DNA from 4 places in the Pseudarthrobacter quantipunctorum genome. Region 3 is predicted to be linked to each of the others. Evidence: riboswitches for the same ligand, from Rfam matches in the RefSeq annotation. Region 3 holds a riboswitch; each other region holds the start of a gene.
The links. A riboswitch is a leader RNA that binds a small molecule or an ion and turns the genes downstream of it on or off. The one in region 3 is predicted to bind thiamine pyrophosphate.
Positions count from the first base shown of each region.

Region 1: it holds a riboswitch for thiamine pyrophosphate, as region 3 does, so the genes downstream of both, WHH00_RS05920 (FAD-dependent oxidoreductase) here and WHH00_RS00340 (ECF transporter S component) in region 3, are expected to answer to the same signal.
Region 2: it holds a riboswitch for thiamine pyrophosphate, as region 3 does, so the genes downstream of both, thiD (bifunctional hydroxymethylpyrimidine kinase/phosphomethylpyrimidine kinase) here and WHH00_RS00340 (ECF transporter S component) in region 3, are expected to answer to the same signal.
Region 4: it holds a riboswitch for thiamine pyrophosphate, as region 3 does, so the genes downstream of both, thiC (phosphomethylpyrimidine synthase ThiC) here and WHH00_RS00340 (ECF transporter S component) in region 3, are expected to answer to the same signal.

Region 1 is NZ_CP148033.1:1,280,407-1,282,599, reverse strand. It holds gene WHH00_RS05920 (FAD-dependent oxidoreductase) at 1-986, opposite strand, end outside; TPP riboswitch at 982-1,099, opposite strand; gene thiE (thiamine phosphate synthase) at 1,127-1,876, shown strand; gene WHH00_RS05910 (RNB domain-containing ribonuclease) at 1,953-2,193, shown strand, end outside.
Region 2 is NZ_CP148033.1:1,693,521-1,695,713, reverse strand. It holds gene thiD (bifunctional hydroxymethylpyrimidine kinase/phosphomethylpyrimidine kinase) at 1-1,367, opposite strand, end outside; TPP riboswitch at 1,375-1,472, opposite strand; gene WHH00_RS07780 (Rne/Rng family ribonuclease) at 1,672-2,193, opposite strand, start outside.
Region 3 is NZ_CP148033.1:77,916-80,108, reverse strand. It holds gene WHH00_RS00345 (ABC transporter ATP-binding protein) at 1-615, opposite strand, end outside; gene WHH00_RS00340 (ECF transporter S component) at 615-1,238, opposite strand; TPP riboswitch at 1,303-1,442, opposite strand; gene WHH00_RS00335 (heme-degrading domain-containing protein) at 1,515-2,057, shown strand; gene WHH00_RS00330 (hypothetical protein) at 2,160-2,193, shown strand, end outside.
Region 4 is NZ_CP148033.1:1,607,647-1,609,839, forward strand. It holds gene thiC (phosphomethylpyrimidine synthase ThiC) at 1-1,127, opposite strand, end outside; TPP riboswitch at 1,122-1,229, opposite strand; gene WHH00_RS07355 (amidohydrolase family protein) at 1,310-2,193, shown strand, end outside.

The DNA.
Region 1 (2,193 bases), 1.2 Mb from region 3:
AGAAGCTGGTACACGCCCCCGGCAGACACCGCCCCCGCGCTGGAGCCTGCGTCCCTTCCCAGCGCGTCCTCACGCTGGGTTGCCCCGACCACCACGGTTCCGTCCTGCCTGGGGACGATATACACGGGGGTCCCGCGGACCAGCCCACGGACAGTTGAGGCCACCAGTGGCCGCAGGTGGGCAGGTACTGCGAGCCGCAGGATGTCCCCGTACACCGGCCGCAGTGGAAGGTGCAGGCCCGCCGGCAGTCCTGCAAGTTCCGCGGCGTGCAGTCCGTTGGCCACCACCGTCTCCCCGGCCAGGACGGTCCCACCGCCCTCCAGGACTGCTCCGGCAACGGCGCCGTCCTTCCAGAGCAGGCCGGCTGCCGTGTCCGGCACCGCGTATCCGTCGACGGCGCCCGGCACATGACTTCGGTTGCCTGCCGTCCCGCCGGCATGCCGGGCCAACGCGCGGCGGAGGCAAACCACCAGCAGCCTGGGATCCACCTGGTGGTCCGCCGGGGTATCCAGCGCACAGGCAATGCCCGGGCTCAGCAGGGGCTCGCGCTGCCGGGCCTCGCGGATGGTGAGCGGTTCAACCGTGAGCCCGTGGGACAGCTGGACGGCACGCAGATCCAGCAGAGCCCGCCTGTCCGCGGCGTCGGCACCCACGGCCAGGGTCGGCGTCGTAAGATATCCCGGATCCGAACCCGCGGCCGAGGCGAGGTCCGCGGCGAAACCCGGCCAGCGGGCGGAGGCGTCGAGCATGAGTTCCAGGAGGTCCTCCTCCTGGTAGTGCAGCTCGCTCACCGGTGCAAGCATCCCCGCGGCAGCCCAGCTGGCTCCCGAGCCCGGGACGTCATCGATCACCACCACCGAACGGCCCGAACGCCTCGCCTCCCAGGCGATGCCGTGGCCCACCGCTCCCCCGCCGATCACGGCAACATCCGCCGTGATCGCGGAGCCGGGAGCAGGGCGGCCGGTAACGTCATGCGCGTGAGGCATCGATTGTCTCCTTCCCTACGCCGGTATTAACCGGATCAGGTCAAGCGGTCGGCTCTGACGCCCTCTCAGCCCGGCGCTTTGTGACAGCTGCCGCGGCTCCCGCAGTACGAGCCCAGTGTAGAGGAACTAGGCTGGCTCCCATGAATGTGTCCCACCCGCCTGCCGCCGCTTCCCGTCCGTCCGGTACAGACGCCTTTATCAATGCGGAAGGCAGTGCCGGGCTCCACAATGCGCGCCTGTATCTCTGCACGGATGCGCGCCGCCGCCAGGGCGACTTCGAACAGTTCGTGGATGCCGCGTTCGCGGGCGGCGTGGACATCATCCAGCTCCGGGACAAATCCATCGAAGCCGCCGAGGAGCTGGAACTCCTGGCCGTCCTGAAGGAGGCAGCGGTCCGCCACGGCAGGCTGTGGGCAGTAAACGACCGCGCGGACGTTGCTGTGCTCTCCGGCGCCCCGGTCTTCCACATCGGCCAGAAAGACCTTCCCCTCAAGGCAGCCCGGACGCTGCTGAACGGGAACGCCGCAATTGGCCTGTCCAGCCACAGCCCTGACCAGGTGGACGCCGCCCTGGCCGCTGCCGCCGGCCCCGCCGCACTCGACTACTTCTGCGTGGGCCCCCTGTGGGCAACACCCACCAAGCCCGGCCGCGCCGCCGTCGGCCTGGACCTGGTGAAGCATGCGGCCGCCGCCTCCGCGGCGCAGGGGCAGGGAAAGCCCGACGGCGGCGTGCCCTGGTTCGCGATCGGCGGGATTGACCACGGCAACGTGGAGCAAGTGGTGGCGGCCGGTGCCAGCAGGATCGTTGTGGTCCGGGCCATCACGGAAGCCGATGATCCGGCAGCAGCCGCCGCATCGCTGCTCGGCGCCCTGGACGCTGCCCGCCCCTGACGCGGAGCCGGATCTGCGGCGCATTCTGTGCCCGGCACCGTGCATAATTTACGAAATTCGGGCTACGCTGATTTTCGTGTCACATCATCGGCTGGCCCCCAATGTCCACGAGCACACCAACGCCCTCGAGGCTGCACTCAGCGCCCTGCGGACGGAGCTTGAGCTGCCGAACGAGTATCCAAAAGATGCCGTGAAGGACGCCGAGGCCGCGGTGTCGGCACTGCAGCTGCCAGCCCATGACCTCACCGGCATCGACTTCATTACCATCGACCCGGCGTCGTCCACAGACCTTGACCAGGCGCTCTACATTGAGCGGG
Region 2 (2,193 bases), 1.6 Mb from region 3:
CCTGCGGGTTCCCCGGCGGCCAAGAATTCGGCGTGCAGCGTTGCGCCCACCTCGGCGTACAGCCAGAAGCAGGGCAGGACGGCTGCGGCCAGGACGGCGTAACTGCCGGAGGCCGACGCAGCGGCCAGATGGTCCACGTAGGACTTGGTGACAGGTCCCAGCTGCGGCTCAACGGTCCGCGTACTGAGCCATGACCGGTGCAGCTCAGACTCGACCTCCAGGCATTGCGCCGCGGAACGTGCCCAGAAGAGCTGCTCTGCCTCGGTGGGTGCCAGGGCACTGGTCCGCGCGAGCACCCGCGAGTAGCCGTTGAGGTAGATGGCATCCTGGGCGAGGTAGTAGGCAAAATCCTTCTCCGGCAGGCTGCCCGAAACCAGTCCGCGGATGAAGTCCAGCGCGTAGATGTCCGCCAGGTCCTTCCTGGCGTCCGCCCACAGCTGTGCAGCGAAGCTGCCCTCCCCGCGCACCGCCGGCACGTGGTGGAAGTGGTGCACAGGTCCGTTGCCCGTCCCCACCTCCAGGGTTTCCGAGGCCTCCAGCGCCCCGGCCAGCCAGGGCTTGACCTCGCGGAGGGTGGCCTCCCAGTCGCCCAGCCGTGCCTGGACTGTGGCCATCGCTGCCGAGAGTGAACAGCCGGTGCCGTGGCTGTTGCGCGTTGCCACGCGCTGTCCCGGAACCACCACCACGTCCTGGTTCAGCCTGCCGCCGGCATCGACCAGCGCATCGGGGCACTGATCCCCCGCCAGGTGCCCTCCCTTAACGAGCACCGTTGCCCCGGTGGCTGCCGAGAGCCGGTGTCCCTGCTCCAGGGCACCTTCCCAGGTCTCCTGCACCTCGCCGCCTACCAGCATGGCGAGTTCAGCCAGGTTGGGCGTGATGAGGTCCGCCAGCGGCAGCAGGCCGCGAAGCGCGGCCTCGGCGGATTCCTGGAGCAGCCGGTCACCGCTGGTGGCCACCATGACCGGGTCCAGCACCACGACGCCGGGACGCACCTTTTCGAGCCAGGCCCGGACAGCTTCGATCACCGCGGCGTCGCCCAGCATCCCGATTTTTACGGCGTCGATGCTGATGTCGTCACTGACGGCATCGAGCTGCTGGGTGAGGAAGGCTGCGGGGGGAACATGGACGCCGCGCACGCCGCGGGTGTTCTGCGCTGTGAGTGCGGTGATGGCGGCCATTCCGTAGCCGCCGTGGGCTGCGATGCTTTTCAGGTCCGCCTGGATGCCGGCCCCGCCGGAGGGGTCGGAACCGGCGATGGCCAGGACCCGGGGCACGTCGCGGTACTGGCCGGCCTGCGCTCCAGGGGCAGAAGCAGCAGCAAATGGAGAAGAAAGCGCAGGTGTGCCCTGGAAGAAGGCAGTGGGCATTGCGAGAGTGGAAGACAAGAGACATCCCTTCGCCGGTGCTAGCCGGACAGGTTCAACGGGTCTGGATCTCAGCCGGCTCTCTGCGCGGCACCCCGTGTCGGTTCCCTAGCGTAGCTTTTTTGCGGTCCGCGGGCTGAAGGTGACACAGTGCGACCGGCGCTGGGTGGAACGCGCAGTTTGAACGGCGGATTGAACGCGCGCCCTTAAGCAACGGATGCCCGGCCGGCCACTTCCTGTGGCTGGCCGGGCATCCGGTCAATGACTACTCCCGCTGCTGGAGATCCGGTTGCTGGATCTCCAGTTGCTACAGCTCTGAGGCAGGAACCCCGACACCGAGGATAATCGGTGCATCCGACGGCTTGCTGCTGGCCGGCTTGGAAGCACCCGCCTGGCCTGTTGCCGGTGCCTTGGCTGCATGGGAATGCCCGGCCGCGGCGGCAGGAACATTGTCATGCTGCTGGACCGAGGTCTCGTTGGCGGCTCCCTGCGCGCGGCTGGCACTGCGGTTGCGGCGTGCCCTGCGCGGGCGCGACTGCTCCAGCGTGTGGTCCGAGTAGTCCTTCTCCGCTGCAGCAGGCGCCGGCCGCTGCTGCCGGCCAGTTTCAGCTTCCCGCGGCTCCCTGTCCCGTTCGGGCTGGAGGGCCTGGCGCGCAGCCTCTTCGGCCTCGCGCCGGGCCGGCTGCCCTGCCGGCATTTCAGCCGGCGTTTCCACTGCCGTTTCGGCCGGCGTTTCCGCCGCTGGAGCGGCCTCGCCCAGGTGGGCGAAGGCCGCGGCAAGGCGGTCCAGGGTAAGGGCAGGCTTCGCCTGCTGCTCCTCTGCGTGCTC
Region 3 (2,193 bases):
GCGGCCCACGGCGTCGCGGACTTCCAGCACACCTGCCGGGTCCAGGTTTGCAGTGGGCTCGTCAAGCAGGATCAGGCCCGGACGCATGGCGAGGATCCCTGCCAGCGCCAGGCGCTGTTTTTGCCCGCCGGAGAGGGCAGACGTCGGATGGTCCAGCGGCAGGTGGGAGAGCCCGACGTCGTCCAGCGCCTCGTGCACGCGGGCCCAAATGGCGTCGCGGGGCACGGCGAGGTTTTCGGCGCCGAAGGCGACGTCATCGCCAACGCGGGAGAGGACCACCTGCGTCTCCGGGTCCTGCTGCATCAGTCCGGCCCGGCCGCGCTGCTCCCGGGGCACGGCGCCGTCAACCAGCAGCGAGCCCGTCTCGTCGGAGTCCCCGGCGTCGCCGCCGTCGTCGTTTATGTCCCCCAGCACCCCTGCCAGGGCGTGGAGGAGCGTGGACTTGCCGGCACCGGAAGGTCCCAGGAGAAGCACCCGCTCCCCCGGGCGGATCTCCAGGTCGAGGGCACGCACGGCCGGTTTGGTGCGCCCTGCATGGCGCCAGCCCCAGCCGCGGGCCGTGACGGCAGCCGGACGCACCGCGACGGATGCCTCATGCCGCGAAAGGGCGCCCATCAGGAAAAGACGGGCTCCGTTGCCGCCTTGCGTGATGCAAAGGAGCTCAGCACACCGGTCCTGGCCAGGCCGCGGGTGGCAACCCAGGACAGTGCCCCGGCGATGATGGCGCCGGAGATGGCGGTGAAGATGATGTACGCCAGCTTGTCGCCGGCGGCGTAGGCGATGTTCCAGCCCCACGGTGCGAACGAGTCGTTCAGGCCGCAGAAAAGACCGGCGGCAGCGCCTGCCAGCAGGGCTACGGGCAGGTTGAACTTCCGGTACACGAAGATGGCGAAGATGATCTCCGCGCCAAGGCCCTGCACGAACCCGGAGAACAGTACGGACGCCCCGTACTGGGAGCCCATGAGCAGTTCACCGGTGGCGGCCACCGTCTCGCAGAAGAGCGCAGCGCCGGGCTTGCGGATAATAAGCATGCCCAGAACGGCCGGAATCATCCAGCCGCCGGCGATCAGGCCGGTCAGGGGCGGGTAGACGGCGTTCATGGGTCCGGAGACTGCGGCGGCCCCCTGGGACCAGGCCCAGAAGATGACGCCGCCGGCGACGGCGATGAGGGCCGCCACCACGATGTCCACGACGCGCCAGGACTTGCCGGCGGTTTTCTTGACTGCTGTTGTTGCCATGTGGTCCTCCTGAGGAACAGGAGGGGAAAGTGGGCGCGGTTTCCGGCACTGCTGCCGCTGCGCGCACTTCGAGAACTCGACTCCCTTGCGCCGGTACTAACCGGATCAGGTTCGAGGGTCTGCGGCTGTCCGCACTCTCAGCGCCCACCTGCGGTCCCTGGCATGGCCAGTGATGCCGACGGCGGCGCTCCCCTGTCGTTGAATGATTCTGTTGGTGAAATATTCGCCCTGTTGGGCGTGGTTCAGTTTACCGCAGGGAGGGGTAGATTGTGGGCCATGACTGCGAATCCACCAGATATGACCGGGTACGATCCGGATTCCCATGCTGCCCAGCCGGAGGGATCCCTGGAAGCACTGATCGCCCGGATTGAGGCGGAGGTCCGGGAGCTGCAGTTTCCCGGCTTCTCCATGGACGACGCCCTGAACCTGGGGCTGCTCCTGGTGGAGTTGGGCAAGGAGCGCGGGCTGCCCATCGCCATCGACATCAGCAAGGGCGAGCAGGTCCTCTTCCACGCTGCCCTGCCGGGGGCAACGCCGGACAACGGGCACTGGATCGGGGCCAAGAAGCGGACCGCCGCCCGTTACGAGGTCCCTTCCCTGCTGGTGGGGCTGCGCGCCAGGGTTCAAGGAGGACGGATCGAGGACAACGCCTGGTTCGACCAAACCCGCTATGCCGCGCACGGCGGCTCCTTCCCGCTCTACGTCACCGGAGTGGGTGCCGTGGCAACCGTCACCGTGTCCGGTTTACCGCAGGTGCAGGACCATGACCTGGTGGTCGAGGCCCTCCGTGACATCCTCAGGCAGGCAAGCGCGGACTGACGCGGGGACGCCGTGGGCGCATGGCGTCCCCGGCATGGACACCCCCGAGGCGGCGGGAGTACATTCGAGCCGAGTGGCGGGAATTCCATCCAGGAGGGCGTCGTGACCGGTCCAGCACCCGAGAACCAGGTCCGGG
Region 4 (2,193 bases), 1.5 Mb from region 3:
GCAAACTGGGCTGCGTCGTTGGCATCGGCTGTTGCCCCTGGCCGCAGCCCGTCGCCCAGGGAAAACGCGACGTCGTACCTCGCGAAAATCTCGCAGAGTTCGTCGAAGTGTGTGTAGAGGAAGTTCTCCCGGTGGTGCGCCAGGCACCACCCGGCCATGATCGATCCGCCACGGGACACGATGCCGGTGACCCGGTTGGCGGTCAGGGGAACGTACCGGAGCAGCACGCCGGCATGGATGGTCATGTAGTCGACGCCCTGCTCGCACTGCTCGATCACGGTGTCACGGAAGATCTCCCATGTCAGGGCGTTGGCTTCGCCGTTGACCTTCTCCAGGGCCTGGTAGATGGGGACGGTGCCGATGGGAACCGGGGAGTTGCGGATGATCCATTCCCGGGTGGTGTGGATGTCATCCCCGGTGGAGAGGTCCATGACGGTGTCTGCGCCCCACCGGGTTGCCCACTGCAGTTTGTCCACCTCTTCGGCGATTGAACTGATGACCGAGGAGTTGCCGATGTTGGCGTTGATTTTCACCAGGAAGGCCTTGCCGATGATCATCGGCTCGGATTCCGGGTGGTTGATGTTGCTGGGGATGATGGCCCGGCCCGCGGCCAGTTCGCTGCGGACCAGTTCAACATCGCAGTTCTCGCGCAGCGCCACGAAGCGCATCTCCGGGGTGATCACTCCTTGCCGCGCGTAGTGCATCTGGGTGACGGTCCTGCCGTCGACGGCGCGGCGGGGCACCGGAGCTGCTCCTTTCCACTCTGCGCTGGCGGCGCCGCGGCGCACAGCCGAGCGGCCGTCGTCGAGCAGGTTCCTTTCCCTGCCGCTGTACGCTTCCGTGTCTGCCCGTGCTTCGATCCAGTCCTTGCGGACAGGAGGAAGGCCTTGAACGGGGTCGCTCCCCGGACCGGCGGTCCGGTAGGTCCGGAACGGCTGGTTTGGCACGCCGTTGGGTGACGGTTCCAACCTGATTTCGGTCACGGGAACGCGGATCCCGTTCCCGGCGTCCTCGAGGTATGCCAGGGAGTGGGGTTTCAGGGATTGCGTTACGGGGGGCTGGTTGCCGGCAGGACCGGCACCCGGGTTGTTGAGGGCAGGGTTCAGCTGCTGATTGGGTGTACTCAAGGAATACTCACTTCCTTCGCCGGCATTACCCGGACAGGTTCGACGGTCGCAGGCTGCGTCAGCCCGATCTCAGCCCCTGCAGGGGCACCCGTGTGGTCAGGATGAAAGCTACCACACGCCTTGAAGCGGGGCTTGTCACATCACGCGGTGCTAGCCTGTCCCGGCGGGAAAGAGGCAAATTCATGGCAGAAATTATCGAGTTCACGGGGACGGTCCTGACCGGGCCGGGCACTGAGCAGCACGGGCTCTGGTCCGTTGGCGGTCGGCTGACGTTCCGCCGGCCGGCAAAGGCCCCGGACAGGATTCTGGCGGGATGGGTGCTGCCTGGCTTTGTGGATGCGCACTGCCACATCGGGCTGGGTGCGGGCGGGCCGGTGGATGCTTTGACTGCCGAAGAACAGGCACGGACGGACCTGGACGCCGGCACCCTGCTGGTCCGCGACGCAGGTTCCCCTGCGGATACCCGATGGCTGCAGGGCAGGAACGACGTCCCGGTGCTGATCCGAGCCGGCCGCCACGTTGCGCGCACGCGGCGGTACCTGCGGGGGTTCGCTGAGGAAGTGGAACCGGACGGCCTGGTGGAAGCTGTGCGTAAGCAGGCCAGGGAAGGTGACGGTTGGGTCAAGCTTGTGGGGGACTGGATTGACCGCGACGCCGGCGACTTGGCGCCTTCGTTTCCTGCCGCCGTCGTCCGTGACGCCGTCCACGCCGCCCATGATGAGGGCGCACGCGTTACGGCGCACTGCTTCGCGGAAGAGACGCTCGACGACGTGCTGGACGCCGGCATCGACTGCGTGGAGCACGCCACAGGCCTCCTGCCGCGGCACCTGCCCCGGTTCGTCGAGCAGGAGGTGCCCATTGTGCCCACCCTGGTCAACATCGCCACCTTTCCCGACATTGCAGCGCAGGCTTTACCCAAGTTCCCGCGCTATGCGGCGCATATGCGTTCATTGTGGGAACGCCGGGAGGAACGGGTGCTTGAGGCGTTCGAGGCAGGCGTGCGGATCTACGCCGGGACCGACGCCGGCAGCGTGATCAGGCACGGCAGGATCGGCGACGAGATCCT